DNA from 2 places in the Streptomyces sp. NPDC025618 genome. Region 2 is predicted to be linked to the other one. Evidence: predicted binding sites of a transcription regulator. Region 2 holds the regulator's gene; the other holds the start of a gene.
What was found. The regulator HrcA, encoded in region 2, represses chaperone genes, less so after heat shock. The targets are predictions, from matches to a motif close to TTNGCACTCNGNNNNNCNGAGTGCNAA.
Positions count from the first base shown of each region.

Region 1: a site for HrcA is predicted at 6,494-6,520, ahead of groES (co-chaperone GroES). Genes of this name have one in related genera too.

Region 1 covers NZ_JBVHLW010000004.1:103,701-119,026, forward strand. The annotation lists gene ACZ4A5_RS05985 (response regulator transcription factor) at 300-911, opposite strand; gene ACZ4A5_RS05990 (WhiB family transcriptional regulator) at 1,364-1,675, shown strand; gene ACZ4A5_RS05995 (LysR family transcriptional regulator) at 1,697-2,611, opposite strand; gene ACZ4A5_RS06000 (MOSC domain-containing protein) at 2,691-3,356, shown strand; gene ACZ4A5_RS06005 (SDR family NAD(P)-dependent oxidoreductase) at 3,428-4,201, shown strand; gene groL (chaperonin GroEL) at 4,279-5,901, opposite strand; gene groES (co-chaperone GroES) at 6,035-6,343, opposite strand; gene ACZ4A5_RS06020 (polysaccharide deacetylase family protein) at 6,684-7,538, opposite strand; gene ACZ4A5_RS06025 (THUMP-like domain-containing protein) at 7,658-8,845, shown strand; gene ACZ4A5_RS06030 (DUF1876 domain-containing protein) at 8,871-9,146, opposite strand; gene ACZ4A5_RS06035 (hypothetical protein) at 9,305-9,526, shown strand; gene ACZ4A5_RS06040 (hypothetical protein) at 9,601-9,966, opposite strand; gene tsaD (tRNA (adenosine(37)-N6)-threonylcarbamoyltransferase complex transferase subunit TsaD) at 10,057-11,196, opposite strand; gene rimI (ribosomal protein S18-alanine N-acetyltransferase) at 11,180-11,662, opposite strand; gene tsaB (tRNA (adenosine(37)-N6)-threonylcarbamoyltransferase complex dimerization subunit type 1 TsaB) at 11,686-12,354, opposite strand; gene ACZ4A5_RS06060 (hypothetical protein) at 12,483-13,064, shown strand; gene ACZ4A5_RS06065 (hypothetical protein) at 13,163-13,342, opposite strand; gene tsaE (tRNA (adenosine(37)-N6)-threonylcarbamoyltransferase complex ATPase subunit type 1 TsaE) at 13,517-14,044, shown strand; gene ACZ4A5_RS06075 (alpha/beta fold hydrolase) at 14,272-15,326, opposite strand, start outside.
Region 2 covers NZ_JBVHLW010000002.1:230,673-245,998, reverse strand. The annotation lists gene holA (DNA polymerase III subunit delta) at 1-367, shown strand, start outside; gene rpsT (30S ribosomal protein S20) at 701-967, opposite strand; gene lepA (translation elongation factor 4) at 1,173-3,038, shown strand; gene ACZ4A5_RS03325 (AMP-dependent synthetase/ligase) at 3,279-5,168, shown strand; gene hemW (radical SAM family heme chaperone HemW) at 5,278-6,510, shown strand; gene ACZ4A5_RS03315 (Uma2 family endonuclease) at 6,612-7,172, shown strand; gene ACZ4A5_RS03310 (DUF3097 domain-containing protein) at 7,169-7,996, opposite strand; gene ACZ4A5_RS03305 (MBL fold metallo-hydrolase) at 8,194-8,925, opposite strand; gene hrcA (heat-inducible transcriptional repressor HrcA) at 9,120-10,136, shown strand; gene dnaJ (molecular chaperone DnaJ) at 10,137-11,276, shown strand; gene ACZ4A5_RS03290 (nitronate monooxygenase) at 11,515-12,669, shown strand; gene ACZ4A5_RS03285 (16S rRNA (uracil(1498)-N(3))-methyltransferase) at 12,666-13,418, shown strand; gene ACZ4A5_RS03280 (hypothetical protein) at 13,697-14,236, shown strand; gene ACZ4A5_RS03275 (DUF4232 domain-containing protein) at 14,291-15,034, opposite strand.

The DNA of each region.
Region 1 (15,326 bases), on a different contig from region 2:
GTAGGTGTCCTCGTACTCACGTCTCGCGTCTCCCCCTTCCGGGTATACCCGCCCCCGCCCTCACGACTCCACCGATAGCTTGTGCCGGTACCGCGTGGCACAGGACAGGGCTTGTCCGTCATGGGGTCATCGCCGACCGAGTGCGGAGCCTCGGCCTCCGGCCGGGGAGGGGTCACACTCCAAGGATGCGGCATCCCTCGGAGTTTCGGCGCTGCACGGCCACGCGATGAGGTCACGGCACGGTCACCTACCCGGGTGGCGCGCACCGCGACCTCACGGCGCTGCGCGCCACTCCCGGCTCAGCGAACCAGGCCCCAGCGGAATCCGAGGGCCACGGCGTGGGCCCGGTCCGAGGCGCCCAACTTCTTGAAGAGCCGCCGCGCGTGGGTCTTCACGGTGTCCTCGGAGAGAAACAGCTCACGGCCGATCTCCGCGTTGGAACGGCCGTGGCTCATCCCCTCGAGCACCTGGATCTCACGCGCGGTGAGAGTGGGGGCGGCGCCCATCTCGGCCGAGCGCAGCCGCCGGGGGGCGAGCCGCCAGGTCGGGTCGGCGAGCGCCTGCGTCACGGTGGCCCGCAACTCGGCGCGCGAGGCGTCCTTGTGCAGATAACCGCGCGCCCCGGCGGCGACCGCGAGCGCGACGCCGTCGAGGTCCTCGGCGACCGTGAGCATGATGATGCGTGCGCCGGGGTCCGCGGAGAGCAGCCGGCGGACCGTCTCGACACCGCCGAGTCCGGGCATCCGTACGTCCATCAGAATGAGGTCCGAACGATCGGCGCCCCAGCGGCGGAGGACTTCCTCGCCGTTGGCCGCCGTCGTCACACGCTCGACGCCGGGCACGGTCGCCACCGCACGGCGGAGCGCCTCTCGGGCAAGCGGGGAATCGTCGCAGACGAGGACGGATGTCATGACCGTCCTCCGCAGCTGATGCGCGTCACCTTGAGCCTCCAGGCTGGTACTGATCGTCACCTGTGCGATCGACGCTCTCCGGCAGGCTCGGACATCTGCCCGACTGCTTCATCCGTCAACCGCCTCCGCCCTCTCAACGACGGTCACCCGAAAGAGTTACGGGCTCGGTCGGCCACGTTCGGCACTCTACGTGAGGGCGCGGACACGGAGCAGGGCGCATTGGGGGCGCCCTTCGCGGCGCACAAGCTATGCCCCATTTGCCCAGGCGGACCAGTCTTTCTTCCCATTTGCCGGTGTCTATGACTAGATTCGCAATCAGTCATATTTACATCTGCTTCCACGGCAGACGTAGACGGCACAGGCAGTGCGTCCGCATCAGATCGCTCGTGCCGGGCCGCTTCCGCCGGATCCTCCGGCGGATCGCCCCGGCGGATCGCTTCGAGGGGATAGCCATGGCAGATTTCTCCCGCCTTCCCGGTCCCAACGCCGACCTGTGGGACTGGCAGCTCCTGGCGGCGTGCCGCGGGGTCGACAGCTCGCTGTTCTTCCACCCCGAGGGCGAGCGCGGCGCGGCCCGCAGCGCGCGCGAGACCTCGGCGAAGGAGGTGTGCATGCGCTGTCCCGTACGGGCGGAGTGCGCGGCCCACGCCCTGGCCGTGCGGGAGCCCTACGGCGTCTGGGGCGGCCTCACCGAGGACGAGCGCGAGGAGCTGATGGGCCGCGCGCGGCACCGGGTCATCGCCGTGACCCCCACCAGCGCCTGAGCGCCTCCGGCCCGGCCCTCGCTACGGACGCGCGGCCGCGGTCGCCAGCTGGTCGAGCATCGCCGCCACCGCCGGCACCCGCGCCAGGTCCGGCAGCGTGAGGGCCACGATCTCGCGCTGCACCACCGGCTCGACCGGCACGGTGCGCGCACCCTTGGGGCGTACGGACTCCAGCGCCAGCTCCGGCATCACCGCCACCCCGAGCCCCGCCCCGACCAGCCCGAACACCGCCGGGTAGTCATCCGTCGCGAAGTCGATCCGGGGCGTGAAGCCGGCGCCCTCGCACACCTCGACCAGGTGCTTGCGGCAGCGCGGGCAGCCCGCGATCCACGACTCCCCGGCGAGCTCCGTGATCCCTATCCGCTCCGCCCCGGCCAGCCGGTGGTCCTCCGGCACCACGCCGATGAGGCGGTCGGTGAGCAGCGGGCGCACGACCAGGTCGTCCCACTCCGCGGCCGCGGCGGGGTCGGCGCCCCGCACCTCGGGGTAGCGGAAGGCCAGCGCGATCTCGCAGTCGCCGTCGCGCAGCATCTCCACCGAGCGCGGCGGCTCCGCCTCCACCAGCGAGACCCGGGTGCCGGGGTGCGCGGCGCGCATCCGCGCGAGGGCGCACGGCACCAGCGTCGAGCTGCCGCTGGGGAAGGACACCATCCGCACCCGCCCGGCGCGCAGGCCGGCGATCGCGGCGATCTCCTCCTCGGCCGCGGTCAGCCCGGCGAGGATCCCGGAGGCGTGCCGGACCAGCGCCGCACCGGCCTGGGTGAGGCGCATCTCGCGTCCCGTGCGGATCAGCAGCGGGGTGCCCGTGGACTGCTCCAGGGCCTTCATCTGCTGGCTGACGGCGGGCTGGGTGCACCCCAGCTCCCGGGCCGCGGCCGAGAAGGAACCGGTGGCGGCCACCGCGCGCAGCACCCTCAGGTGACGAGCCTCGATCATTCTTCGAGCATAAGCCCACCTTGGGGGTGATCGTAAATATCGGTTCACTACTTTGAGCGACGTCGCCTAGCCTTCCCCCATGCATCTGCACTCCGTGAACATCGGCCGCGGCCGCAGCGAGGATCTCCCCGGCTTCGCCGCCGGGCTGGCCACCGGCATCGACAAGCGCCCCGTCACCGGCCCGGTCGCCGTGGCGGCCCCCGGCCCCCGGGGCACGGGGGGCAGCGGCCTCGCCGGTGACACCGTCGTGAATCTGCGCCACCACGGCGGGGACGACCAGGCGGTGTACGCGTTCGCGCGCGAGGACCTCGACCGCTGGGAGCGCGAGCTCGGGCGCGCGCTGCCCGACGGGGCGTTCGGCGAGAACCTCACCACCAGCGGGGTCGACGTCAACGGCGCGCTCATCGGCGAGCGTTGGCGCGTGGGCGCGGACCTGCTGCTGGAGGTGAGTTCCCCGCGCATCCCCTGCCGCACCTTCGCGACCTGGCTGGGCGAGGAGGGCTGGGTCAAGCGCTTCACACAGGCGGCCGCCCCCGGCGCCTACCTTCGGGTGATAGCCCCCGGAGAGGTCCGTGCGGGTGATCCCGTCACCGTCGTCCACCGGCCGGATCACGCCGTTTCGGTCTCGTACGTCTACCGCGCCCGCACCCTCGAAAGGGACCTGCTGCCCGGCGTTCTGGCAGCTGGCGACGCGCTGCCCGCGGGCATCCGGGAGAAGGCGCTCGCGGATGCCGCCGCCCGCTGAGCGCGGCCGGGGACCGGCAAAAAGCGGACGGCGCACCGCCACGGGGCGCCCCCGGGCTCTAACGTGCCTGTATGACGACTGTATTGATCACAGGAGCGACCGCCGGGATCGGCGCCGCCTTCGCGCGCAAGCTCGCGGCCGACGGCCACGACCTGGTCCTCGTCGCCCGCGATGAGGAGCGCCTGCACGAGCAGGCGACCGACCTCCACGACCGGCACGGCGTGGAGGTCGAGGTCCTCCCGGCCGATCTCGCCGAGGACAAGGGCATCGAGTCCGTCGAGGCCCGGCTCCGCGACGGCTCGCGGCCGGTGCATCTGCTGGTCAACAACGCCGGGTTCGGCAACAAGGGCGCCTACCTCGAAGTGCCGATGGCCGACGAGCTGCGGATGCTCAAGGTGCACTGCGAGGCGGTGCTGCGGCTGACCTCGGCGGCGGCGGAGGGGATGCGGGAGCGCCGCAGGGGCGCGGTCGTCAACGTGGCGTCGGTGGCCGCCTTCACCCCGCGCGGCACATACGGCGCGAGCAAGTCGTGGGTGGTGCAGTTCACCCAGGGCGTGGCCCGGGACCTGGCAGGCTCGGGCGTGCGGCTGATGGCCCTGTGCCCCGGCTTCGTGCGTACGGAGTTCCACCAGCGGGCCGGGATGGGCACGGACAACGTCCCCGGCTGGCTGTGGCTGGACGCGGACAAGGTGGTCACGGCGGCGCTGCGCGACCTCGCGCACGGCAAGACCCTCTCCGTGCCGGACCCGCGCTACAAGGCACTCACGGGTCTGATGCGGCTGGCGCCGCGCGGTGCCGTGAGCCGGGCGTCCTCCACGACGGGCCGCAAGTACGGACCGAAGTAGCCGGAAGCCACCGGGAACGGCCGCGGCCCGGCACCCCCGAGGGGGCACCGGGCCGCGGCCGCGCGATGCGCGTGGCGTCAGTGCGCGTGCCCGTGGCCGTGACCGGCCTCGGGCTCCTCGTCGGCCGGCTTCTCGACGACCAGGGTCTCGGTCGTGAGCAGCAGCGACGCGATGGACGCGGCGTTCTCCAGCGCGGAGCGGGTGACCTTGACCGGGTCGATGACGCCGGCCTTCACCAGGTCGCCGTACTCGCCGGTCGCGGCGTTGAAGCCCTGGCCCTTGTCGAGCTCGGCGACCTTGGAGGTGATGACGTAGCCCTCCAGGCCGGCGTTCTCGGCGATCCAGCGCAGCGGCTCGACGGCGGCGCGGCGGACCACGGCGACACCGGTGGCCTCGTCGCCGTCCTTGCCGAGGTTGCCCTCGAGCACCTTGACGGCGTGGACCAGCGCGGAGCCACCACCGGAGACGATGCCCTCCTCGACCGCGGCGCGGGTCGCGGAGATGGCGTCCTCCAGACGGTGCTTCTTCTCCTTGAGCTCGACCTCGGTGGCCGCGCCCACGCGGATGACGCAGACGCCGCCGGCGAGCTTGGCGAGGCGCTCCTGGAGCTTCTCGCGGTCCCAGTCGGAGTCCGTGGACTCGATCTCGGCCTTGATCTGGTTGACGCGGCCGAGGACGTCCTCGGAGCTGCCGCCACCGTCGACGATGGTGGTGTCGTCCTTGGTGACGGTCACGCGGCGGGCGGTGCCCAGCACGTCCAGACCGGCCTGGTCGAGCTTGAGGCCGACCTCCTCGGCGATGACGGTGGCACCGGTGAGGGTGGCCATGTCGCCGAGCATCGCCTTGCGGCGGTCACCGAAGCCGGGCGCCTTGACGGCGACGGCGTTGAAGGTGCCACGGATCTTGTTGACGACGAGGGTGGAGAGCGCCTCGCCCTCGACGTCCTCGGCGATGATCAGCAGCGGCTTGCTGGCGCCGGCCTGGATGACCTTCTCCAGCAGCGGCAGCAGGTCCTGGATCGAGGAGATCTTGCCCTGGTGGATCAGGATGTACGGGTCGTCGAGGACGGCCTCCATGCGCTCCTGGTCGCTGACCATGTAGGGCGAGAGGTAGCCCTTGTCGAAGGCCATGCCCTCGGTGAAGTCCAGCTCCAGGCCGAAGGTGTTGGACTCCTCGACGGTGATGACACCGTCCTTGCCGACCTTGTCCATCGCCTCGGCGATGAGCTCGCCGACCTGCTTGTCCTGGGCGGACAGCGCGGCCACGGCGGCGATGTCGGTCTTGTCGTCGATCGGACGGGCGGTCGCGAGCAGCTCGTCGGAGACGGCCTTGACCGCGGCGTCGATGCCCTTCTTCAGGGAGGCCGGGGAAGCACCGGCGGCGACGTTGCGCAGACCCTCACGGACCAGCGCCTGGGCCAGGACGGTCGCGGTGGTGGTGCCGTCACCCGCGATGTCGTTGGTCTTGGTCGCCACCTCCTTGACGAGCTGGGCGCCCAGGTTCTCGTAGGGGTCGTCGAGCTCGACCTCACGCGCGATGGTGACACCGTCGTTGGTGATGGTCGGGGCACCGAACTTCTTGTCGATGACGACGTTGCGGCCCTTGGGGCCGATCGTCACCTTGACCGTGTCGGCCAGCTTGTTGACACCGCGCTCGAGGGCGCGACGGGCGTCCTCGTCGAACTTCAGGATCTTCGCCATGGTTGCTTCAAGTCCTCTCGTTGCGATCCTCGGCCACGCAGCGGCGGCCGCTATCGCTCAAACGAACTGCGCCCCGGGCGCCCGGCCGGTGAAGAGCGGGAGCACGGGGCGCAGATCAAAAACTTCGGGTGAATTACTTCTCGACGATCGCGAGGACGTCGCGGGCCGAGAGGACGAGGTACTCGTCGCCGTTGTACTTCACCTCGGTGCCGCCGTACTTGCTGTAGAGCACGACGTCGCCGACGGACACGTCGAGCGGAAGACGGTTGCCCTCCTCGAAGCGACCCGGACCGACGGCGAGGACGACGCCCTCCTGGGGCTTCTCCTTCGCGGTGTCCGGGATGACCAGGCCAGAGGCCGTGGTCTGCTCGGCGTCGAGCGGCTGGACCACGATGCGGTCCTCGAGCGGCTTGATGGCAACCTTGGAGCTGGCGGTCGTCACGATCCGACCTCCCCCTTCGGAGATCTCACGGGGTTAACTGTCTGAGGTGGCGACCAGGTCGGATCCGTCGTCGCGGGTGCCGGATCTGCCCGTCGCTGTGTTTGGCACTCCCGGGTGGAGAGTGCCAACGGAAGCGAGACTATGACGCGGTTAGCACTCGGTCAAGCGGAGTGCCAATTCGCCGTGCGGCGCGCGCCGTGACGCGGGGGTGGATCTTCCCCTGCGCCACCGGCCGTAATCGTCGTCCGCACCAGCGCTTCACGGCGGCGCGCCTCCACCGCCGGACGGGCCCGGCGCACCGCATCCGGTCTGCCGCCCGCGACGGAGCCGCGCGCCTCGCTCAGACGTAGTCCTCCAGGCGGGCCACCGTGTAGCCCTGCCGCTGGATGCTGCGCAGCATGTTCGTCACCATCTCGGTCATCGAGGTGCCCTTGAGCTCCTGCGGCCCGCGGAAGTGCGCGAGGACGATGTCGCCGGGGCGCAGCTTGTCGCCCTCGGCGTAGCGCATGTCGTTGATCTGCATCGTCGCCTCCCACAGCACGAGCGCCTTCACCCCGCAGCTCCCGGCGGCGGTGAGCGTCGCGTCGTTGTAATTGCCGTAAGGCGGGCGGAACAGCCACGGCTCGACCCCGGTCCGCTTCTTCAGCCGGTCCTGCTGCCCGCATATCTCGTGGCGCTGGGCGTCGGGCGAGAGCGTGCGCAGGTTGGGGTGGGAGAGGGTGTGGTTCTGGATGGTGTCGGGGTGGCCGGCGTCGCCCCGGAGCTGCTCGAAGTAGCCGTAGCCGCGGCCCGCGCGGGCGATGTCGTCCGTCAGGAACATCGTGTAGGGCAGCTTCAGGTCCTTCGTCATCTTCACGAACTCCGGGTCCTTCTCGGCCCCGTCGTCGAAGGTCAGGAAGACGACCTTGTCCTTGGTCTCCACCCGCCGCACGACCCTGGGCTTCTCCCCCCGCTTCATCCCGTCCGTCACCTTCCCCGCGGGCGGCGCGGGCGGCGCGGCGAGGGGCGCGTCGAGCCCCCAGCGGCGGTACGCGCCGGTGTCGGCGGAGGGCGACGCCGAGGGCGCTTCCGTACGGCCGGTGGCCGACGGGGCGGACTTCCCCGGTCCGGAGGACGATCCGGAACACCCGGAGACGAGTCCGGCGAGCAGCAGGGCGACGGCGACGGCCCGGGGGCCGGATATGGAAGGACTCACCCATCCGATTCTTGTGCACTCGTTCGAGTTAGGCGAGGCGGGTACGGGTGGCCGCGTCCCGGAGGCCGGCCGCGGAAGCCGATTACGGAAAGCGGCGGGGCTGGGGAAAGAATGAAACCGTGCCCGCACCGAACCAGCCGACCGAAGCCTTCGCCGCCCTTCTCACCGCCGAGGGGCGCCACCTCCTGGACGAGCTCCGCGACCACGACCCCGCCCAGGAGCTGGCCACCGCGACCCGGCTGCGCCGTGAGCACCCGGCCGAGCTGGTCTCCGCCGCGATCGGGCAGGCGCGGCTGCGGCAGCGGGCCGTCGCGAAGTTCGGGGCTGAGGACGCGTACCGCATGTTCTTCACCCCCAACGGCGTCGAGCAGTCGACCCGCAGGACCGTGGCGGAGTACCGCGCCGCCCGCTTCGCCGCGCTCGGCGTCCGCTCCGTGGCCGATCTCTGCTGCGGCATCGGCGGCGACGCGCTCGCGCTGGCCCGCGCGGGCGTACGGGTCCTCGCCGTCGACCGCGACCCGCTGACCTGCGCGGTCGCGACCGCCAACGCGGAGGCGCTCGGCCTGGCCGAGCTCATCGAGGTGCGCTGCGCGGACGTCACGGAGATCGACACCGCAGCGTACGACGCCGTCTTCGTCGACCCCGCCCGCCGTGGCGGACGCGGCCGGATCTTCGACCCGGAGGCGTACTCACCCCCGCTGTCCTGGGCCGTGCGGGCCGCCCTCGCGGCCCCGCGCGCCGCGCTGAAGATCGCGCCCGGCATTCCGCACGAGGCGATCCCCGCCGAGGCGGAGGCCGAGTGGATCTCGGACGGGGGCGACGTCAAGGAAGCGGTGCTGTGGTTCGGCACCGCGCCCGGCACGCACCGCTCGACGCTCCTCCCCTCGGGCGCGACCCTCACCGGCCGCGGCCTCCCCGACCCCGCGGTCCGCCCGGTCGGCCGCTATCTCTACGAACCGGACGGCGCCGTCATCCGCGCCCACCTCGTCGCCGAGGTCGCGGAGGACCTCGCCGGCGGCCTGATCGACGAGACGATCGCCTATGTGACGGGCGACGAACTCCGCCCGACGCCGTACGCGACGCCGTACGAGATCACCGACGTGCTCCCCTTCAACCTCAAGCACCTCAAGAAGCTGGTGCGCGAGCGGGAGATCGGCGTCGCGGTCATCAAGAAGCGCGGCTCGGCGGTGGAGCCGGAGGAACTGCGCAAGAAGCTGAAGCTCGAAGGGGGGAACTCCTGCGTGATCGTCCTTACGCGCGTGGCGGGGGCCCCGACCATGCTCCTGGGGCATCCGGCCCAGGCGTAACCGGACCTCAAGTCCCGCCGCCGCGTCACTCGTTGCTGATGCCGTGCACGCGCTCGCGGGTGTGCGCCTGGATGTCCTTGATCGTGATGTCCAGCAGCTGGCTGGACAGGTGGTGCAGGGCGCGCGAGGCCGCCAGTTCGTCGCCGATCGCCGGGACGTTCTCGTCGGCGGGGTGGCAGTGCGCGGTGCCGTCGCCGACCATCGGGCCCGGCGCCCTGCCCGTGAGGCGGGCCTCGGCGGTGACCACGTGATCGTGTTCCTTGATGCTGACCTCGACAGTCCAGACCTTGCTGCCGCTCACGGGTGGACCTCCTTGCGCGCCGACGCGGTCCCACCACGCTGACACGCGGGTGCGGGGCGCGCACGGGGCCATGGGCCGAACGGGACTTCGCGGTACCCCTGAGCAGGTACCGCGAGAGTTGCTTACGCGGCCGGCCGCGCCCCGGGAAGCTGGTCACCGTGATCAGTGAGATTCCGCCTCGTGGGGCGTACGTCATCGACACCCGGACCGACCGGGTCGGCCAAGTCATGGACCACACAGGCGACTTCGTCCACCTACGCCCGCCCGGTGGCGGCAAGGAGTGGGAGTGCCCCGTCACCTCACTCCAGATCACGACCCTGCGCGCCTATCTGCGCGCACACGTGACGGACGTCAACAACCACCGGAGGTTCATCCGGTGACCGGCGGCGGTCGGTCGTGGTGACCCGCGTCGTCCCGCCCTTCGAGCAGCTCTGACCGGCTTCGCCGCTCGCCCCTACGCCAGATCCGTCAGATCCTCCGCGTAGAACGTCGTCAGCGGCTGGGGGCCTATGTACTGCTGGCAGTTGCACTGGCCCCGTTCATAGCTCGTCGGCTTCTTGTCCGCGTCCCAGGCCGACGGGAGCTCCACCGATTCGTGGCAGCGGCCCTGCTTGTCGTGTTTGGCCAGGTGGTGGGTGCAGCCGCAGACCGGCTGGGGTGGCTTGGACGCGGATTCCAGGGCCTCGCGCTGCTCGCGCTCGGTCTCCAGGAGTTCGAGCTTGCGCTCGTGGCGCGTGCGCAGGGCAGTGCGGCCCATGTCGGCCGCCTTGGTGAAGCCTCCGACGCCGAAAAAGATCAATACCCACCAGAGCCATTCCATATCCGGCTCCTCCCCGTCCGCCCTGCCCGGCCTCCAGAATAGGTGTTCCCCGTTCGGGCCCGGCAGGGCTGTGGACAACCCGCTACCGGCTCACGACTCGTACAGGTTCTTCTTGCTCAGCTCGTGCACGTGGTCGTGGTCGTGGGAGTGGCCGTGGTCATGGGAGTGCGCGTGGTCGTGGCCGGGTACGTGCGTCTCGGTCACCGGCAGCGAGGAGTCCGCCGAGAGGTCCCACGACGACGCGGACCGCCCCCGTGCCACCATCTCCGAGCCCAGGGCCGCGACCATCGCGCCGTTGTCCGTGCACAGCTTCGGGCGCGGCACGCGCAGCGTGATGCCGGCGTCCTCGCAGCGGCGGGCGGCCATGGCGCGCAGCCGCGTGTTCGCCGCGACACCGCCGCCGATCATGAGGTGGTCGACGCCGTTGTCCTTGCAGGCCCGCACGGCCTTGCGGGTCAGGACGTCCACGACCGCCTCCTGGAAGGACGCCGCCACGTCCGCGACCGGCACCTCCTCGCCCGCCGCGCGCCTGGCCTCTATCCAGCGGGCCACGGCAGTCTTCAGACCGGAGAACGAGAAGTCGTAGACCGGGTCGCGCGAGCCCGTCAGACCGCGCGGGAAGCGGATGGCCTCCGGGTCGCCCTCGCGCGCGTACCGGTCGATGACCGGGCCGCCGGGGAAGCCGAGGTTCAGCACGCGGGCGACCTTGTCGAACGCCTCGCCCGCCGCGTCGTCGATCGTCGAGCCCAGCGGGCGGACGTCGGAGGTGATGTCCGGCGCGAGGAGCAGCGAGGAGTGTCCGCCGGAGACCAGCAGGGCCATCGTCGGCTCGGGCAGCGCGCCGTGTTCGAGCTGGTCGACGCAGATGTGCGAGGCGAGGTGGTTCACGCCGTAGAGCGGCTTGCCGAGGGCGTACGCGTACGCCTTCGCGGCCGAGACCCCGACGAGCAGCGCGCCGGCGAGGCCGGGGCCCGCGGTGACGGCGATGCCGTCCAGGTCCTTGGCGCTGACCCCCGCCTCCTTGAGCGCCCGCTCGATGGTCGGGACCATCGCCTCCAGGTGGGCGCGGCTGGCGACCTCGGGCACCACGCCGCCGAAGCGGGCGTGCTCGTCGACGCTGGAGGCGACGGCGTCCGCGAGCAGCGTGTGGCCCCGGACGATGCCGACGCCCGTCTCGTCGCAGGAGGTCTCGATGCCGAGGACGAGGGGTTCGTCAGCTCTGGGAGCCATGGGTCATTCCTTGCACTGCGGAGTTCGGATCGGAAAGGCGCATCACGAGCGCGTCGACGTTACCGGGCTGGTAGTAGCCACGGCGGACGCCGACCGGCTCGAAGCCGAAGCGCTCGTAGAGCCGCTGGGCGCGGGTGTTGTCGACGCGCACCTCCAGGAGCACCTCACGGCACTCGAAGGCGGTCGCGGTGGTGAGCAGTTCGGCGAGCAGCCGGGCGCCGAGGCCGGTGCTCCAGTGCTCGTGGGCGACGGCGATGGTCTGTACGTCGCCGGTACCGTCGATCGCGGCGAGGCCGGCGTAGCCGACGACGTGGCCGTCGGGGGCCTCGGCGACCACATAGCGGCGGTTGGCACCGGCGCCGCGGGCGTGGGCGAGCTCGGACCAGAACAGGCCCTTGGACCAGGCGTCGTCCGGGAAGAGCACGCGCTCCAGCTCCAGCACCGGCCCGATGTCCCACCAGCGCATCTCGCGGATACGCACTGTCTCGGTCACTTCGGTGTGACCACCTTGTAGTTCGCGGGCACCTGCGCGTCCGGACGGCGCAGATAGAGCGGCTGGGCCGGCAGGAACTCCCCGCCCGTCCGCAGCTTCTCCACCGCCAGCGACGCCAGGGCGCCCGCCGACTGGTGCTCGGGCATGTCGGTGCGCACGTCCGTGAACGCGTCCGGATAGAGCAGCCCGCCCGCGCCGATGACGGTCAGCCCGGCGAGCGGCTCGGTGAGGTCGGCGGGGCGGTCCACGGCGGGCTCGGTGACGCGGGTACGCGCGTCGCCGTACCGCGCCCAGTAGACCTCCTTGCGGCGGGCGTCCGTCGCCACGACGAACTCGCCCTCCAGCCCCCGCTGCCCCGCCGCGTACGCGATCCCGTCGAGCGAGCACAGCCCGTGGACGGGCACGGAGAGCGCGGCGCCGAAGGTCGCGGCGGTCACGATGCCGACGCGCAGGCCGGTGTAGGGGCCGGGGCCGACGCCGACGACGATGCCGGTCACGTCCGCCAGCGTGCGACCTGCCTCGCCGAGCACCCGGTCGACGGCGGGAAGCAGCAGCTCACCGTGCCTGCGGGCGTCCACCTGTCGCGATTCGGCGATGACTTTGTCGCCGTCGTGGAGGGCGGCGGTGACGGCGGGGGTTGCGGTATCAAGAGCGAGCAGCAGCACACTGACAGCCTACGGCGCGCCATGGGGCGGACGGTGCCCGCGCCCGCTCTCGCCGAGGGCGCGGCGGGGGCGTACGCGGGTGCTACGGTCAGCCGCATAGCCGTACGCAGGACGAAAGGGTGCGCAGCGTGGCACGCAGCAGCTCGGGAGCGATGGTGACAGCGCTCACCGCGGTGGCGCTGGCCGGAGTCGGGTTTCTCGCCTACCAGGCGGACGCCGCGCCCGGACGCCCGCACGCGGCCGCTTCCGCCGCCCCGTCCGGCTCCGGCACGGTGTCCCCCGGCCAGGACGCCGGCGGCAAGGACAAGCCCGCGCAGGACCCCGCCACGACCGTCCCGGCGAACTCCGGCACCGGGAAGCGGGTCGTGTACGCGCTCGGGGCCAAGCGGGTGTGGCTGGTCGGCGTGAACGGGCAGCCGACCCGGTCGTTCGAGGTCGCGCCCAGCGCGGTGAACCCGCTGCCGGGGTCCTACAAGGTGACCTCGCGGACGCCCACCGGCAATGGCTCGGACGGGGTCCCGATCGAGCACATCGTGCGCTTCCACCAGAACGCGGCCGGTGTCGTCTTCGGCTTCAGCGCGGCGGTCGACGGTTCGTCGCCGAAGCCGTCCGCCACGCAGAAGACCGGTGGCATCCGGGAGCAGCCGGCGGACGGGCGGGCCATGTGGGAGTTCGCGGTGAGCGGGGCGAGCGTGGTGGTGGTCCCGTAAGGGGGCACCGGCGGCCCCTGCGGGGGCACCGGCCGTCGGGGGCTACGCGCCGTTCACCCTGACGGGTTTCTTTTTCCCGGCGCGGCCGGGGGCTCGTCTCACGCCGCCGGGCGGTCGCGTTCCTCTTCGGGCCCGGGGGCCCGCGGGGGCGTGGACACCGCGTCCGCCGCCGCGCACGCCGCCAGGAGGTCCCGCATCGACAGGGGCCGCTCTTCGGACCGCTCGTCACGGCGGTCGGCAGCAGGCGCAGGCTCGGCGGCTGGTTCTCGGGCCGTCATGAGTGCCTCCTGGGGCAGCTGGGCAAGGTTAGGTAGACCTAACCGTGTCTCTGTCTTCCATGTGACCACGCCGGAGACCGCCCGCGCAACATGTTGCCGACGGCTTGTCGGAATGAAGCGGCGTACGGCGACATGAAGCGGCGTACGGCGACGGGCCCCGTACCATCGACGGGTATGAACGCCCCGCATGACATCTCCACCGCCAACATCGCCCATCTGACCGTCAAGTCCGCCGAGGACATGCGGGACTTGGGCCGCAGGCTGGCCGCGCTGCTGCGGCCCGGCGATCTGGTCCTGCTCACCGGTGAGCTGGGCGCGGGCAAGACGACGCTGACCCGTGGGCTGGGCGAGGGCCTGGGCGTGCGGGGCGCGGTCACCTCGCCCACCTTCGTGATCGCCCGCGTCCACCCGCCCCTCGGCTCCGGCCCGGCCCTCGTGCACGTCGACGCCTACCGGCTGAACGGCGGCCTGGACGAGATGGAGGACCTCGACCTGGACGTCTCCCTGCCGGAGTCGGTCATCGTCGTGGAGTGGGGCGACGGCAAGGTCGAGGAGCTCTCGGACGACCGCCTGCACGTGGTGATCGAGCGGGCCGTGGGGGCGGAGGCGGATCTCTCCGAGGACGCGGACGACGTGCGGGGGGTTCGCTTCGAGGGTGTGGGCGAGCGGTGGGCCGGCGCGGACCTGGCTGGGCTGGGCTGAGGTCTCGGGTGCGGGGCGGCTCCGCCGTGGGGAGCGCGCCTTGGGCCCCCCGTGGGTCCGTTGCCGCCTGCGGCGGGAGCGGCCTGCGGCCGCGTCCTCAATCGCCGGACGGGCTGGATTGCGCGGACCGTGGCCACCCTATTCAGCCCGTCCGGCGCTTGAGGACACCGCGCGGAGCGCGGTCAGAGGGGGGCTGAGGGCAAGCCCCCGGTTCCAGAGGAACCGGTTCAGACCCGGCGCCGCGCCGCCGATACCCGCTCGCACGACGCCCCCGCCGCCGCGGCGAGCAGCTCCATCAAGCAGCCGGAAACCACTTCCGGCTGCTCCATCATCGCCATATGGCCGACCCCGGGGAGAAGCACCAGCCGCGCGTCCGGGAGGACCTCCGCGATCGCCTCGGAGTGCGCGCTCGGGATCATCAGGTCCTTGTCGCCGGCTATGACGGCGACGGGACGGTCGGCGAACGTACAGAGCGCCTCGACCTTGTCGTGCCCCGCGAAGACCTGGTAGAACTCCGCGACGATGTCGACCGGGGTCGCCTCCAGGAGGCGCTCGGCGAAGCGGGCGACGGCAGGGTCCACGTCGCGGGAGCCGAACGAGTAGCGGCGGATGAGGCCCGCGAAGAGGTCGGCGGTGGCCCGGCGGCCGCGCTCCACCAGTTCCGGCTGCGTGGCCATCACCTTGAAGACGCCCGGCAGCACTCGCCGCACCACGCTCATGCCCGCGGCCGGCAGCCCGTACGTATTGGCCGCGAGGCCGCCCGAGGACGTGCCGACGAAGGCCGTGCCCACGACACGCTCGGCGATCAGCCCGGGGTACTGCGCGGCCAGCGCCATCATCGTCATGCCGCCCATGGAGTGCCCCACGAGCACCAGTGGTCCCTCGGGGGCGGCGGCGTCGATGACCGCCTTGAGGTCGCGGCCGAGCAGGTCGACGGAGACCGGAACGCTCCCGTCCAGCTGGGAGCGGCCGCGCTCCGAGCGGCCGTGGCTGCGCTGGTCCCAGAAGACCGTGCGGACGGCCCCGCGCAGCGCGGCCCGCTGGAAGTGCCAGGCGTCCTGGCTGAGGCAGTAACCATGGCTGAAAACCACGGTGACCGGCGGGGGCGGGCGCCGCCCGAAGATCCGCTTCAGCAGCGGTTCCTGCGCGCCGCCGGAGGAGCCGGCCGGGGCGTCCCCCACCTCGTCGACCTCGTAGTAGAGCTCCGTGCCGTCCTCGGCGACCGCCCGTCCCGGCCGGCCCCGCAGCGTGCCGTAGGGGCCCATCGAGTCCAGCGCGAGCC
Region 2 (15,326 bases):
CGCCGACCGGGCCGTGGAGGGCCGGGCGGCCGAGGCCCTGGAGGCGTTGCGCTGGGCGATGTCCACCGGCGTCGCCCCCGTGCTGATCACCAGCGCCCTCGCGCAGGGCGTCCGGGCGATCGGCAAGCTCGCCTCCGCGCCGCGGGGCGCCCGCCCGGGTGACCTGGCCCGGGAGCTGGGCATGCCGCCGTGGAAGATCGACCGCGTGCGCCAGCAGATGCGGGGCTGGTCGGCGGACGGCGTCGCCGTCGCGCTCCGGGCCGTCGCCGCGGCGGACGCGGGTGTGAAGGGCGGCGGGGATGACCCGGAGTATGCCCTGGAGAAGGCCGTCGTCGCCGTGGCCCGCGCGGCCCGCAGCCGCGGCTGAGCCGCTTCGATCACCGGAGGGCCGAACGACCGGCCTTCCGATCACCGGGGGACGGGAGACCGGCCTTCCGGCACACCACCGCGCGCCCGAAGGGCCCCGCCGCCACGATCGGCGCAAACGGCCTGCGGAATTCTGCCACGGGCAAGCCGAAGGCCCCGTACCCGCCCGGGGAAGGGCTGGGCACGGGGCCTTCGGATCGTTCAGCGAGCCGTGAGGCTCATGCCGCACCCGCGTGGCGAACGACCGAGTGCGGCGAAGGGTGCCGGGACGGAGCGGTAGAGAGGGTCCGCTGGGTCCGTACCGACGGGTCGGGGCTCAGGCCCCGGAAAGGCTTCAGGCCTTGATGGCCGCGGCCTGCTTGGCCAGCGCCGACTTCTTGTTGGCAGCGGCGTTCTTGTGCAGAACACCCTTGCTGACGGCCTTGTCCAGCTTCTTGCCGGCCAGGGCGACGGCGGCGGTGGCCTTGGCGGCGTCGCCGGCGGCGATCGCCTCGCGGGCCGCGCGGACAACGGTCTTGACCGAGGACTTGACGGCCTTGTTACGCAGGCGCGCCTTCTCGTTGGTCTTGTTCCGCTTGATCTGGGACTTGATGTTCGCCACGAAAGAGCCTTTTCAGGTTCGTTGGATTTCGATGTTGCGCACTCGCACGTGAGAGGGCACGAGGCACAGTGGACCAGGCTACCAGCAGGCGCTCCGGGCTCCCAAACCGGACCGTACCCGCCGCTCATGGGACGATGGAGGGGTCGTATACCCGACTCCCGCCGAGACTGGCGTTCAAGCGCCGAAGTCACCGAATGGATCCTGCGTGCCCGCGACCCCTACCAACGTGCCCGAGCCGAGCCGTACCGACCCGGCTCTGATCCGTAACTTCTGCATCATCGCGCACATCGACCACGGCAAGTCGACGCTCGCCGACCGGATGCTTCAGCTGACCGGCGTGGTCGACCAGCGGCAGATGCGCGCGCAGTACCTCGACCGGATGGACATCGAGCGCGAGCGCGGCATCACGATCAAGTCGCAGGCGGTCCGGCTGCCCTGGGCCCCCACCGAGGACAAGGGCAACACCCACATCCTCAACATGATCGACACCCCTGGTCACGTCGACTTCACCTATGAGGTCTCGCGCTCCCTCGCCGCGTGCGAGGGCTGCATCCTCCTCGTGGACGCGGCCCAGGGCATCGAGGCGCAGACCCTCGCCAACCTCTATCTGGCGATGGAGAACGACCTCACGATCATCCCGGTCCTCAACAAGATCGACCTGCCGGCCGCCCAGCCCGAGAAGTTCGCCGCCGAGCTGGCGCACCTCATCGGCTGCGACCCCTCCGACGTGCTCAAGGTCTCCGCGAAGACCGGCGTCGGCGTGGACGCGCTGCTCGACAAGGTCATCGCCGAGGTCCCGGCCCCGGTCGGCGTCAAGGACGCCCCCGCCCGCGCGATGATCTTCGACTCGGTCTATGACTCCTACCGCGGCGTGGTCACCTACGTCAGGGTCGTGGACGGCGAGCTGAAGAAGCGCGAGCGCATCAAGATGATGTCGACCGGCGCCACCCACGAGCTGCTGGAGATCGGCGTCTCCTCGCCCGAGATGACCCCCTCCGACGGCCTGGGCGTCGGCGAGGTGGGCTACATCATCACCGGTGTGAAGGACGTCCGGCAGTCCAAGGTCGGTGACACGATCACCTCGTTCGCCAATGGCGCCACGGAGCCCCTGGGTGGCTACAAGGACCCCAAGCCGATGGTGTTCTCGGGCCTTTATCCGCTGGACGGCTCGGACTACCCCGAGCTGCGCGAGGCCCTGGACAAGCTCCAGCTCAACGACGCCGCGCTGGTCTACGAGCCGGAGACCTCGGCCGCCCTCGGCTTCGGCTTCCGCGTCGGCTTCCTCGGCCTGCTCCACCTGGACGTGATCCGCGAGCGGCTCGAGCGCGAGTTCGGCCTGGACCTCATCGCGACCGCCCCCAACGTGGTCTACCGCGTCAACATGGAGGACGGCACCGAGCACATCGTCACCAACCCGAGCGAGTTCCCCGAGGGGAAGATCGCCGAGGTGCACGAGCCGGTCGTCAAGTCCACCATCCTCGCGCCGAACGAGTTCGTCGGCGCGATCATGGAGCTCTGCCAGTCCCGCCGCGGCTCGCTGCTGGGCATGGACTACCTCTCCGAGGACCGCGTCGAGCTGCGCTACACCCTGCCCCTCGCGGAGATCGTCTTCGACTTCTTCGACCAGCTGAAGTCCAAGACCCGCGGCTACGCCTCGCTGGACTACGAGCCCACCGGCGAGCAGCAGGCCAGCCTGGTCAAGGTCGACATCCTGCTGCACGGCGACAAGGTCGACGCGTTCTCCGCGATCACGCACAAGGACAAGGCGTACGCGTACGGCGTGCGGCTCGTCGCCAAGCTGCGCGAGCTCATCCCGCGGCAGAACTTCGAGGTGCCGATCCAGGCCGCCATCGGCTCGCGGGTCATCGCCCGTGAGACGGTGCGCGCGATCCGCAAGGACGTCCTCGCCAAGTGCTACGGCGGCGACATCTCCCGTAAGCGCAAGCTGCTGGAGAAGCAGAAGGAAGGCAAGAAGCGGATGAAGATGGTCGGCAGCGTGGAGGTGCCCCAGGAGGCATTCATCGCGGTGCTGTCCTCGGACTCCGACGGCGGCGAAAAGGGCAAGAAGTAGCACGCCGGACCAAGTCCGGCAGGCCGTGAGCGCCCGTCCCCCGCGTGGGGGCGGGCGCTTCGCGTTCCCCGGAAGGCGCAGCTCGAACCGGGTGCGGGCGCCGTCCGGACGTTCGGCCGGTCACAGCTTCGACAAGCCGTCCACAGCCCCTTACGCAAGGGCCGAACGGGCTCTAGTCTGATCACTGCTTGGAAGGTTACTCGCGAGTCACCAGCAACGAATCGGGCCCCGGAGGACGCCGTGACCGAGACACAGGCTTTGATCGAGAACCGTCCGCCCTCCGTGGCGACGATCCTCGTCGAACGCGTAGAGGCGACCCCCGACGCCGAGGCGTACCGCTATCCGGTGCCCTCGCCCTCCGGCAGCCGCCCCGACGTCTGGGCCTCGCTCACCTGGCGGGAGGCCGCCGACCGCGTCTTCGCCATCGCCGCCGGCCTGATCGACCTCGGCGTGCGCCCCGAGGAGCGGGTGGCGCTCGCCGCCTCCACCCGGGTGGAGTGGATCCTCGCGGACCTCGGGGTGCTCTGTTCCGGCGCCGCCACCACCACGGTCTACCCCAGCACCAACGCCGAGGAGACGGCCTTCATCCTGGCCGACTCCGAGAGCCGGGTGCTGATCGCCGAGGACGCCGCCCAGCTCGCCAAGGTCCGCGAGCACCGCGCCGACCTGCCCGGACTCGTCCACGTCGTGGTGATCGACGCCGAGGACGCCGCCCCCGCCGAGGACGACCCGGAGGGCTTCGTCCTCACCCTCGCCGAGCTGGAGCGGCGCGGCGCCGCCCACCTGAAGGCCGGCCCCGACGCCGTGCGGGACCGGATCAAGGCCCTGCGGGCCGACCAGCTCGCGACCCTGATCTACACCTCCGGCACCACCGGCCGCCCCAAGGGCGTACGCCTGCTCCACGACTCCTGGGCCTACATGGCGCGCGCCATCCAGGCGTCCGGCCTGGTGCGCGCCGACGACGTGCAGTATCTGTGGCTGCCGCTCGCGCACGTCTTCGGCAAGGTGCTCACCGTCAGCCACATCAGCACCGGGCACGTCACCGCCGTGGACGGGCGCGTGGACCGCATAGTGGAGAACCTCGCGGTCGTCCGGCCCACCTACATGGCCGCCGTGCCGCGCATCTTCGAGAAGGTCTACAACGGCGTCGCGGCCAAGGCGCGCGAGGGCGGCGGAGCCAAGTACAAGATCTTCCACTGGGCCGCCGAGGTCTCCCGCGAGTACGCCAAGACCGCCCAGGACAACTACCGCCGCACCGGCAGCAGAACGGTCCCCTTCGGGCTCGCCGCCCGGCACAAGGTCGCCGACGCGCTCGTCTACACCAAGATCCGCGAGGCGTTCGGCGGGCGGCTGCGCGCGTGCGTCTCCGGCGCCTCCGCGCTCGCCCCGGACATCGGCTATTTCTTCTCCGGCGCGGGCGTCCACATCCTGGAGGGCTACGGCCTCACGGAGACCAGCGCCGCCAGCTTCGTCAACCCCGGCGAGTCCTACCGCACCGGCACCGTCGGCAAGCCGCTGCCCGGCACCGAGGTCCGGATCGCCGACGACGGCGAGGTCCTGCTGCGCGGCCCCGGCGTCATGGCCGGCTACCACGGGCTGCCCGAGAAGACCACGGAGGTCCTGGAGTCCGACGGCTGGTTCCACACCGGCGACATCGGCGAGCTGTCCCCGGACGGCTATCTGCGCATCACCGACCGCAAGAAGGACCTGATCAAGACGTCGGGCGGGAAGTACGTCGCGCCCGCCGAGGTCGAGGGCCAGTTCAAGGCCGTCTGCCCCTTCGTCTCGAACATCCTGGTGCACGGCGCCGACCGCAACTTCTGCACCGCGCTCATCGCCCTCGACGAGCCCACCCTCATGGTGTGGGCCGCCGAGCACGGCCTCGGCGGCAAGCCGTACGCCGAGGTGGTCGCCGCCAAGGAGACCGAGGAGCTCATCGACGGCTATGTGCGGCGGCTCAACGAGGGCCTCCAGCGCTGGCAGACGATCAAGAAGTTCCGGCTGCTGCCGCGCGACCTCGACGTCGAGCACGGCGAGCTCACCCCGAGCCTCAAGCTCAAGCGGCCCGTCGTGGAGCGGCAGTACAAGGACCTCATCGAGGAGATGTACGCGGGCGCCCGCGAGGCCTGAGGCCGAGGCGTGGATCATCGGCCTGCCGGCCGGGACGTACCCGGGCGCCCGCGAGGCCCGGGCCGGGCGGAGGTGAGGAGTCCGGCGGCCGATGCCGGACAATGGACCCATGCCTTCCGTACTGCCTGACGGCGAACCCATGCCCGAGGACGGGGCGCTGCCCCACCACGCCCTGGAGGGCGCCGGGCGGCGGCCGCTCGGCTTCTATCTGCACGTGCCGTACTGCGCGACGCGCTGCGGGTACTGCGACTTCAACACCTACACCGCGAGCGAGCTGCGCGGCTCCGGCGGGGCCCTGGCCTCCCGGGAGAACTACGCCGAGACGCTCGCCCACGAGGTCCGCCTCGCGCGGAAGGTGCTCGGCGACGACCCGCGCCCGGTGGAGACCGTCTTCGTCGGCGGCGGCACGCCCACGCTGCTGCCCGCCGCCGACCTCGTACGGATGCTGGGCGCGATCCGCGACGAGTTCGGGCTCGCGGAGGGCGCGGAGATCACCACCGAGGCCAACCCGGAGTCCGTCGACCCCCGCTATCTCGCGGAGCTCCGCGAGGGCGGCTTCAACCGGATCTCCTTCGGCATGCAGAGCGCCCGGCAGCACGTGCTGAAGATCCTCGACCGCACGCACACCCCGGGCCGCCCGGAGGCATGCGTCGCGGAGGCGCGGGCCGCCGGGTTCGAGCACGTCAACCTCGACCTGATCTACGGCACACCGGGGGAGTCCGACGACGACTGGCGCGCCTCCCTCGACGCCGCGATCGGCGCGGGCCCCGACCACGTCTCGGCGTACGCGCTGATCGTCGAGGAGGGCACCCAGCTGGCCCGCCGGATCCGGCGCGGCGAGGTCCCCATGACGGACGACGACGTCCACGCCGACCGCTATCTGATCGCCGAGGACCGGCTCACGGCCGCGGGCTTCAGCTGGTACGAGGTCTCCAACTGGGCCACCAGCGAGGCCGGGCGCTGCCGCCACAACGAGCTCTACTGGCGCGGCGCGGACTGGTGGGGCGCGGGCCCCGGCGCACACTCCCATGTGGGGGGCGTGCGGTGGTGGAACGTCAAGCACCCGGGCGCCTACGCGCAGGCCCTCACCGAGGGCCGCTCCCCGGGCGCGGGCCGCGAGGTCCTGCCGGACGAGGACCGGCGCGTGGAACGCATCCTGCTGGAACTGCGCCTGATCGACGGCTGCCCGCTGTCCCTGCTGGCCCCGGCCGGCGCGGAGGCCGCGAAGCGGGCTCTGGAGGACGGCCTGCTGCAGGCGGAGCCGTACGAGCAGGGACGCGCGGTCCTGACGCTGCGGGGGCGACTGCTGGCGGACGCGGTGGTGCGGGATCTGGTGGACTGATCACCTGTTCGGGTGAACTGACGAGCATGGGCCGCACGCCCGCCTACGCTGTCCATAGGCTGCCGCTAAATGTCACGCGGCGCATGTGGAGGACCACGGAGATGACCGCTGTGGATGACCGGATGAAGATTGCGACCTTCGAGAACCTTGAGGTTCCCGAGGGCTGGCGGGTCGAGCTGTTGCGGGGGGAAATTGTGATGATGGCAGGGCCCGACTGGGTCCACAACATAAACATTCTGCTCATCGAACGGCAGATCCCCCTGGAACGCTGGTATCCACTCCAGACGCAGGACATCGCCATCCCCGGCGAGGCAAGCGAACCGCAGCCGGATCTTGTCGTGCACGAGCACGGAGCATTCAAAGGCCCCGGGCGGCTCCTCCCCGCACCGGCAGTCACTTTGGTCGTGGAGATGGTTGCGAAGACCAGCGTCCACCGCGACTATGTGATCAAGTCCTCGATTTACGCGGCCGGGCGGGTGCCCGCGTACTTGATCGTGGATCCGATCAAGTCCAACTGTGTCCTCCTCACCGGCCCCATGGGCGTCGGCGAGGAAGCGAGTTACCGGACGCGGAACACGTACAAGTTCGGGGAATCGTTGCCCATTGAGGCGCTCGACCTGACCTTGGACACTTCCATGCTGCACAGCTTTCCCAGCGCCTAATCGACCACCGTCACAAAGTCGATCAGCTCCTCGACCCTCCCGAGGAGCTCCGGCTCCAGGTCCTTGTACGAGCGCACACTCGACAGAATCCGCTGCCAAGCCGCCCCCGTATTCACCGGCCACCCCAGCGCCCGGCACACCCCCGACTTCCAGTCCTCCCCTCGCGGCACCCGAGGCCACCCCTCAATACCCACCGACGCCGGCTTCACCGCCTCCCACACGTCGATGTACGGATGGCCCACCACCAGGACGTTCTCGTCCGTGACGGACGCCGCGATGCGGGACTCCTTCGAGCCGGGCACCAAGTGGTCGACCAGGACGCCCAGCCGCGCGTCCGGGCCGGGGGCGAAGGAGCGCACGATGGCGGGGAGGTCGTCGATGCCCTCCAGGTACTCCACCACCACGCCCTCGATCCGCAGGTCGTCGCCCCACACCCGCTCCACGAGCTCCGCGTCGTGGCGGCCCTCGACGTAGATACGCCCCGCGCGGGCCACCCGCGCCCGCGCTCCGGGGACGGCGAGCGAGCCGGAGGCCGTACGGGCCGGGCCCTGCGGCGCGTTCGCGGCCGCCGGGCGCACGAGCGTCACCACGCGCCCCTCCAGCAGGAACCCGCGCGGCTCCATCGGGAAGACGCGGTGCTTGCCGAACCGGTCCTCCAGGGTGACCGTGAGCCCCTGCGCGGTCTTCTCACAGCGGATCACCGCCCCGCAGAACCCGGTGGTGACCTCCTCGACCACGAGATCCGGCTCGGCAGCCACCTCGGGTGCGGGCTGCTGACGCTTCCACGGAGGGGTGAGATCGGGACCGTATTCTCTGCTGCGCATGGCGACCATTCTGCGAGAGCGGCAAGCGTCCCCGGCCGGGGGTCCGGGGGTCCTCCCCCGGGAGAACGCAGCCTCTGCTGCGCATGTGCGCCATTGTGGATCAAGATCCGGACGTCGCGGCACACCTCACCCCCCACCTCACCCCTCACCTCACCCCTCACCTCACCCCTCACCTCACCCCCCACCTCACCCCCGCCTCACGACACGCCGAACCGCGCCGCCAACGCGTCACGTTGTTCCCGTACGAACGCAGCGTCCACCACGGCACCGTGCCCCGGTACGTACAGCGCGTCCGCGCCCCCCAGCGCCAGCAGCCGGTCCAGCGCGGCCGGCCACTGCCGGGGGAGCGCGTCCGGGCCCGCCTGCGGATCGCCCGACTCCTCGACCAGGTCACCGCAGAAGACGATCTCCGGCGCCCCGTCCGCCCCCGCCACCAGCACCGCCAGGTCGTGCGCCGTGTGGCCGGGACCCACGTTGGCCAGCAGCGCCTGCCGCCCGTCGCCGAGGTCGAGCGTGAGCTCGCCGGAGACCGGGTGGCGGGGCCGTACGAGCAGGTCCGCGGCCTCCGCGGCGGCCGTCGGGTCGGCGCCGTGCCGCACGGCGTCCCGCGCCAGCTCCTCGCGCTCGCGGAGGAGGACGTCGGCGAGCCCCACCGCGCCGTACACCTCCACCCCGGCGAACGCCGCCGTGCCGAAGACATGGTCGAAGTGGGGGTGCGTCAGAGCGATGTGTGTCACGTCACGGCCGATGAGCTCCCGCACCTCCCGCCGGACCTCCGCGCCCTCGCGTACCGTCGCCCCGGTGTCGACGAGCAGGACGGCCGCCGGGCCCGCGATCACCCCGATCGTGGCGTCCCACACGGGCATTCTGCGGCGCGCGACCCCTGGCGCGAGCCGCTCCCAACGGGCTGTCCCCTCATGGCTCTCCATACCCGGACGCTAGCCGGAGCGCGGTACGGTTGCCCGCCCGACGGGCGTGCGGCGGCGGTGTGTGCGGGCGCACGGCGGGACCGCTCTTGCCCTCGCCGCGGTGCACGGCCGTACACTGGCTGAAGGGATCTGGCACTCGTGACCATGGAGTGCCAGGGAAGGACCCCGTAAGACGGCTGGACTGGAGGTGCGCGGTGCTGAGCGAACGCAGGCTCGAGGTGTTGCGCGCCATCGTCCAGGACTATGTGGGCACCGAGGAGCCCGTCGGCTCCAAGGCCCTCACCGAGCGGCACCGCCTCGGCGTGTCCCCGGCGACCGTGCGCAACGACATGGCCGCGCTGGAGGACGAGGGCTTCATCGCCCAGCCGCACACGAGCGCCGGCCGCATCCCGACCGACAAGGGTTACCGCCTCTTCGTCGACAAGCTCGCGGGCGTCAAGCCCCTGTCGACGCCGGAGCGGCGCGCCATCCACAATTTCCTCGACGGCGCCGTCGACCTCGACGACGTCGTGGGCCGCACGGTGCGGCTGCTCGCGCAGCTGACCCGGCAGGTCGCGGTGGTGCAGTATCCCTCGCTGACCCGCTCGACCGTGCGACACGTGGAGCTGCTCTCGCTGGCCCCCGCACGGGTGATGCTGGTGCTGATCACGGACACCGGCCGGGTCGAGCAGCGCATGGTCGACTGCCCGGCGCCGATCGGCGAGACCTCGCTGGCGGATCTCCGCGCGCGGCTCAACAGCCGGGTCGTGGGCCGCCGGTTCGCGGATGTGCCGCAGCTCGTGCAGGACCTCACCGAGTCCTTCGAGCAGGAGGACCGAGGAACCGTTTCGACGGTCCTCGCGACCCTGCTGGAGACCCTGGTCGAGGAGACCGAGGAGCGGCTGATGATCGGCGGCACCGCCAATCTCACCCGCTTCGGGCATGACTTCCCGCTGACGATCCGGCCGGTGCTGGAGGCGTTGGAGGAGCAGGTGGTGCTGCTCAAGCTGCTCGGCGAGGCCAAGGACTCGGGCATGACGGTGCGCATCGGTCATGAGAATGCTCACGAGGGCCTGAACTCCACATCCGTCGTCGCCGTCGGCTACGGTTCGGGCGACGAGGCAGTCGCCAAACTCGGCGTGGTCGGACCGACCCGCATGGACTACCCCGGAACGATGGGAGCGGTACGCGCAGTGGCACGTTACGTCGGACAGATCCTGGCGGAGTCGTAAGTGGCCACGGACTACTACGCGGTCCTGGGCGTACGGCGCGATGCCTCGCAGGACGAGATCAAGAAGGCATTCCGCCGCCTCGCCCGTGAGCTGCACCCGGATGTGAACCCGGACCCGAAGACGCAGGAGCGGTTCAAGGAGATCAACGCCGCTTACGAGGTGCTCTCGGACCCGCAGAAGAAGCAGGTCTACGACCTCGGCGGCGACCCGCTCTCCGCGAACGGCGGCGGCGGGGGTGGCGCCGGCGGCTTCGGCGCGGGCTTCGGCAATTTCTCCGACATCATGGACGCCTTCTTCGGCCAGGCGTCGCAGCGCGGCCCGCGCTCGCGCACCCGCCGTGGCCAGGACGCCATGATCCGGCTCGAAGTCAGCCTCAGCGAGGCCGCGTTCGGCACGACCAAGGAGATCCAGGTCGACACCGCCGTCGTCTGCACCACGTGCAGCGGCGAGGGCGCGGCCCCCGGCACCTCCGCGCAGACCTGTGACATGTGCCGCGGCCGCGGTGAGGTCTCGCAGGTCACCCGGTCCTTCCTCGGCCAGGTCATGACATCGCGGCCCTGCCCGCAGTGCCAGGGCTTCGGCACCGTGGTGCCGACCCCGTGCCCGGAGTGCGCCGGTGACGGCCGCGTCCGGTCGCGCCGCACCCTGACGGTCAAGATCCCGGCCGGTGTCGACAACGGCACCCGCATCCAGCTGGCGGGCGAGGGCGAGGTCGGCCCCGGCGGCGGCCCCGCCGGCGATCTCTATGTGGAGATCCACGAGACCGCGCACCCGACCTTCCAGCGGCGCGGCGATGACCTGCACTGCACGGTCACCATCCCGATGACGGCCGCGGCCCTCGGCACGAAGGTGCCGCTGGAGACCCTGGACGGCGTCGAGGAGATCGACATCCGCCCGGGCACGCAGTCCGGCCAGTCGATCCCGCTGCACCAGCGCGGTGTCACGCACCTGCGGGGCGGCGGCCGTGGCGACCTCGTGGTCCACGTCGAGGTGATCACGCCCAACAAGCTCGACCCCCAGCAGGAGGACCTCCTCCGCCAGCTGGCGAAGCTGCGCGGCGAGGAGCGCCCCATGGGCGAGTTCAAGCCGGGGCAGCAGGGGTTGTTCTCGCGGTTGAAGGACGCGTTCAACGGGCGGTAGGCGCTGGGCCGGGGGTCCGGGGGTTGGTCCCCCGGGCGGGCACGGTAAGCCGGGGCAGCAGGGGCTGTTTTCGCGGTTGAAGGACGCGTTCAACGGGCGGTAGGCCGCGTGAAGTACGTACCGACGGATGGGCTGGAGCGATCCAGCCCATCCGGCGTTCGCGGGCACCCCGCAGTCGGGAACCACCGTCGTCCACAGCCCACCCGCCGGTGCCACCCGCGTGTGACACGATGTGGTCATGGCCATCGACACCCGGGGTGACGCCGTGCTGACGGACCTGCTCCGGCACCCCATCGTGCAAGCCCCCATGGCCGGCGGCGCCTCCGGCCCGCCGCTCGCCGCCGCCGTCTGCGAGGCCGGTGGCCTCGGATCGCTGGCAGCGGGCTACAAGACCCCGGCCGCGATGTACGAGGAGATCAAGCAGCTCCGCGCCTGCACGGCCGCGCCCTTCGGCGTGAACCTGTTCATGCCGCAGCCCCCCGCCGCCGACCCGGCCGCCGTCGAGGTGTACGCCGAGCAGCTCGCGGGCGAGGTCACCTGGTACGAGACGCCGCTCGGCGACTGGTGCCAGGGCGGCGACGACGCGTACGAGGCGAAGCTCGCGATCCTCCTCGACGACCCCGTCCCGCTGGTCTCCTTCACCTTCGGCTGCCCGTCCGCCGCCGCGCTGGAAGCGCTGGCCAAGGCCGGTACGGTCACCGTCGTCACCGTCACCTCCGCCGCCGAGGCGCGGGCCGCCGAGCTGGCGGGCGCGCACGCGGTGTGCGTCCAGGGCATCGAGGCGGGCGGCCACCAGGGCACCCACCGCGACGACCCGCACCTGGACGGCGCGGGCGCCGGCGTCGGCCTGCTGGCGCTGCTGGCCGAGGTCCGCGAGGCCGTCCGCATTCCCATGATCGCCGCGGGTGGCCTGATGCGCGGCGCCCAGATAGCCGCCGTGCTCGCCGCCGGCGCCAGTGCCGCGCAGCTCGGCACCGCGTTCCTGGTGTGCCCCGAGTCGGGCGCGCAGGCCGTCCACAAGCGGGCCCTGACCGACCCGCTGTTCGTCGGCACCGAGCTCACGCGCGCCTTCTCCGGCCGCCCGGCCCGGGGCCTGGTGAACCGTTTCATCCGCGAGCACGGCCCGTACGCGCCCGCCGCCTATCCGCAGGTGCACTACCTGACGGCGGGGCTGCGCAGGGCGGCCGCTGCGGCGGGCGACCCGCAGGGCATGAACCTGTGGGCCGGCCAGGGCCACCGGCTGGCCCGCGAGCTGCCGGCCGCGCGGCTGGTCGAGGTGCTCGCCGCCGAACTGGCCGTGGCGCGGGCCGCGTTGGCGGACGGCACGTCGGCGGGCGACGGGAGCGCGGGGGCAAGACCGGGGGGAAGTGAAATGCGAGGGAGCGAGTCATGACAGCGCCGGTCTTCCTGGTCGAGGAGGACGCCCTCACGGGCGTCTTTCCCGGTACGGTCTTCCCGCTCGGCGGCCCCGAGGGGCGGCACGCCGTCTCCGTGCGGCGGCTGCGCGTGGGCGAGGAGATCGTGCTGACGGACGGCGCGGGCACGGGCGCGTTCGGCACCGTGGCCGCCGTCGAGGGCAAGGACCGCCTCGACGTCGCCGTCACCTCGGTCCGCTCCGAACCCCTGCCGGAGCCGCACATCACCGTCGTGCAGGCCCTGCCGAAGGGCGACCGCGGCGAGCTCGCCGTCGAGACCATGACCGAGACGGGCGTGGACGCGGTCGTCCCCTGGGCGGCGTCGCGCTGCATCACGCAGTGGAAGGGCGAGCGGGGCGCGAAGGCCCTCAGCAAGTGGCGTGCCACCGCCCGCGAGGCGGGCAAGCAGTCGCGCCGCCTCCGCTTCCCGCCGGTGTCCGAGCTCCTGACGACCAAGCAGGTCTGCACGCTGCTGGCGGACGCGGCGTTCGCGGCGATCCTCCACGAGGAGGGCCACAGCGCCCCGCTCGCCACGGCCGAACTCCCCCTCACGGGCAACATCGTCCTCGTGGTGGGCCCCGAGGGCGGCGTCTCCCCCGAAGAACTCGCCGCCTTCGCGGAGGCGGGCGCGAAGCCGTACCGCTTGGGCCCGAGCGTCCTGCGCACGTCGACGGCGGGCACGGCGGCGACGGCACTGCTGCTGGGGCGGACGGGGCGTTGGTCGTAAGGCGGCCCGGCGAGGGCGACGGCAGAGCCGACTGGCCGTGCGGCCGTGGAGGACTTCGTCAGGTTCGGTGAGGCGTAGGGCACCCCACCCGGCGGGCAGGTCGGAAGTCGGCTGTCCGTCAAGGGATTTCCACCGTCAGGGCAAGCGGCTCCCATGAGCGGGTAAGAAAAGCCGCTGGTCACCACATGTTCACCTCGCGGCTCTACCCGCATAGATCTCTTGAGTGGTGTCATGCCCACAACAGCCCGGATCGGCCGGGCCTCATTGTGGAGCCCCCCATGCGCTCTTCGTACGGACTCGCCGCCGCCTCGGCCTCCCTGGCGCTCGCCGCCTCCGGCCTGCTCGTCGGTGCCGCCCATGCCACCCCGCACGCCGCGGGCCTCGCCTCCTCGTGCAGCCAGTCGAGGCTGCCGCTGCCCGACCCGGCCTGTCAGCCCGGCGCGTACAACCCGGACGTCACGCAGGACACGATCGGCTCGACGATATGCGTGCCGGGCTGGACGAAGACCGTGCGCCCGCCCGTCTCGTACACCACGCCGCTGAAGATCAAGCAGATCGGCGAGTACGGCTACAGCGACACCAGCACCGCGGACTACGAGGAGGACCACCTCGTCCCCCTCGAACTCGGCGGCGCCCCGAAGGACCCCAAGAACCTCTGGCCCGAGCCGCGTTACGGCGATGAGCCCGCTCAGAGCAAGGACACCGTCGAGAACCGGCTCAAGACCGCCGTCTGCGGTGGCAAGGTCACCCTCGACGCGGCGCGCAGCGCGATCGCCCAGGACTGGACCACCGCTCTGTCGAACCTCGGCCTCAACTGACAGCTGTGCAGGCGGGCGGCCGTGGACGCGGCCGGCTGTGCAGGCGGGGCGGCGTCAGTGGCCGTCCACGCCGTCACCGGGAACGGCGGCCTGTAGCGAGGTGTGCCAGTTGGTGACGACCGGCCTGTCGACGGTGATGCCGCCGGTCGTCAGGCCGACCGGCCCGGTCGGGTCGCCCTCGCCCACCGAGACCGTGATGCTGTGCAGTTCCTTGCCGCCCGCGGAGTTGGTGGTCTTGGGGTTCATCCCGGCGTACGCGGTGACGCCGCCGCTCAGCCTCACCTCTTCGGTGACGGCCTGTTCGGCGGGCCCCGCCTCGGTGCCGTCGGAGCCGAAGGCCACCACGGGGTGCACGCCCGGGAGCGTGCAGGTGATGCCCGGCTTGGCCTTCACCGAGATGAGGATGTAGCCGCCGGCCTGCGTCTCGGACCTGGCGCTCCAGGACAGGTCGTTGGTGCCGCAAGCCTGACCGTAGCCGCTCTTGCCGCCGCCGCCCCCGCCGGTGGACGCCTTGCCGCCGGTGCCGCCCTTGCCACCGGTCGAACTCCCGCTGTGCGCAACCGCCGAGTGGGCGGGGGACGCGGAGACCTTGGCGCTGCCTCCCGCGCCGCCGTCCGCCTCCCGTCCGCCCTGGTCCGCGGAGCCCGACGTGCTGGGTGAGGACGGAGCGGCGGCACCGGCCGAGGGCGAAGCGGCGGCATCGGCCTTGCCTCCGCCCCCGCCGCAGGCGCTCAGCGACAGGACGCCGGCCAGCGCCGTGGCGGCCAGGGCGGTCGTGCGGAGGGGGTTCTTGCGCATGGGTGTTCCCGTCTTGGTGGTGTGAGTGGTTCGGCCGGACACGGTGCGAAGCGCACGCCGCTGTCGACGGGAACGAGCTTCGCGGCGGGCCGGCCGAACCCGCAACGGGCTGCGGGAAAGACGGGACGCCGGAATGGTCAAACGGCATTTGACCTGCGGAAATGACGTCCCCATGGAACGGTCTCCTGGATCGCGCGGACGGGCCGGGAGCGTATGGCGCCGCGAATCGGCCTCGCGGCCGTGCCATCCGCCTGCGGTGCGGACCCAGCCGCGCCCCACCGGATCAATGCGA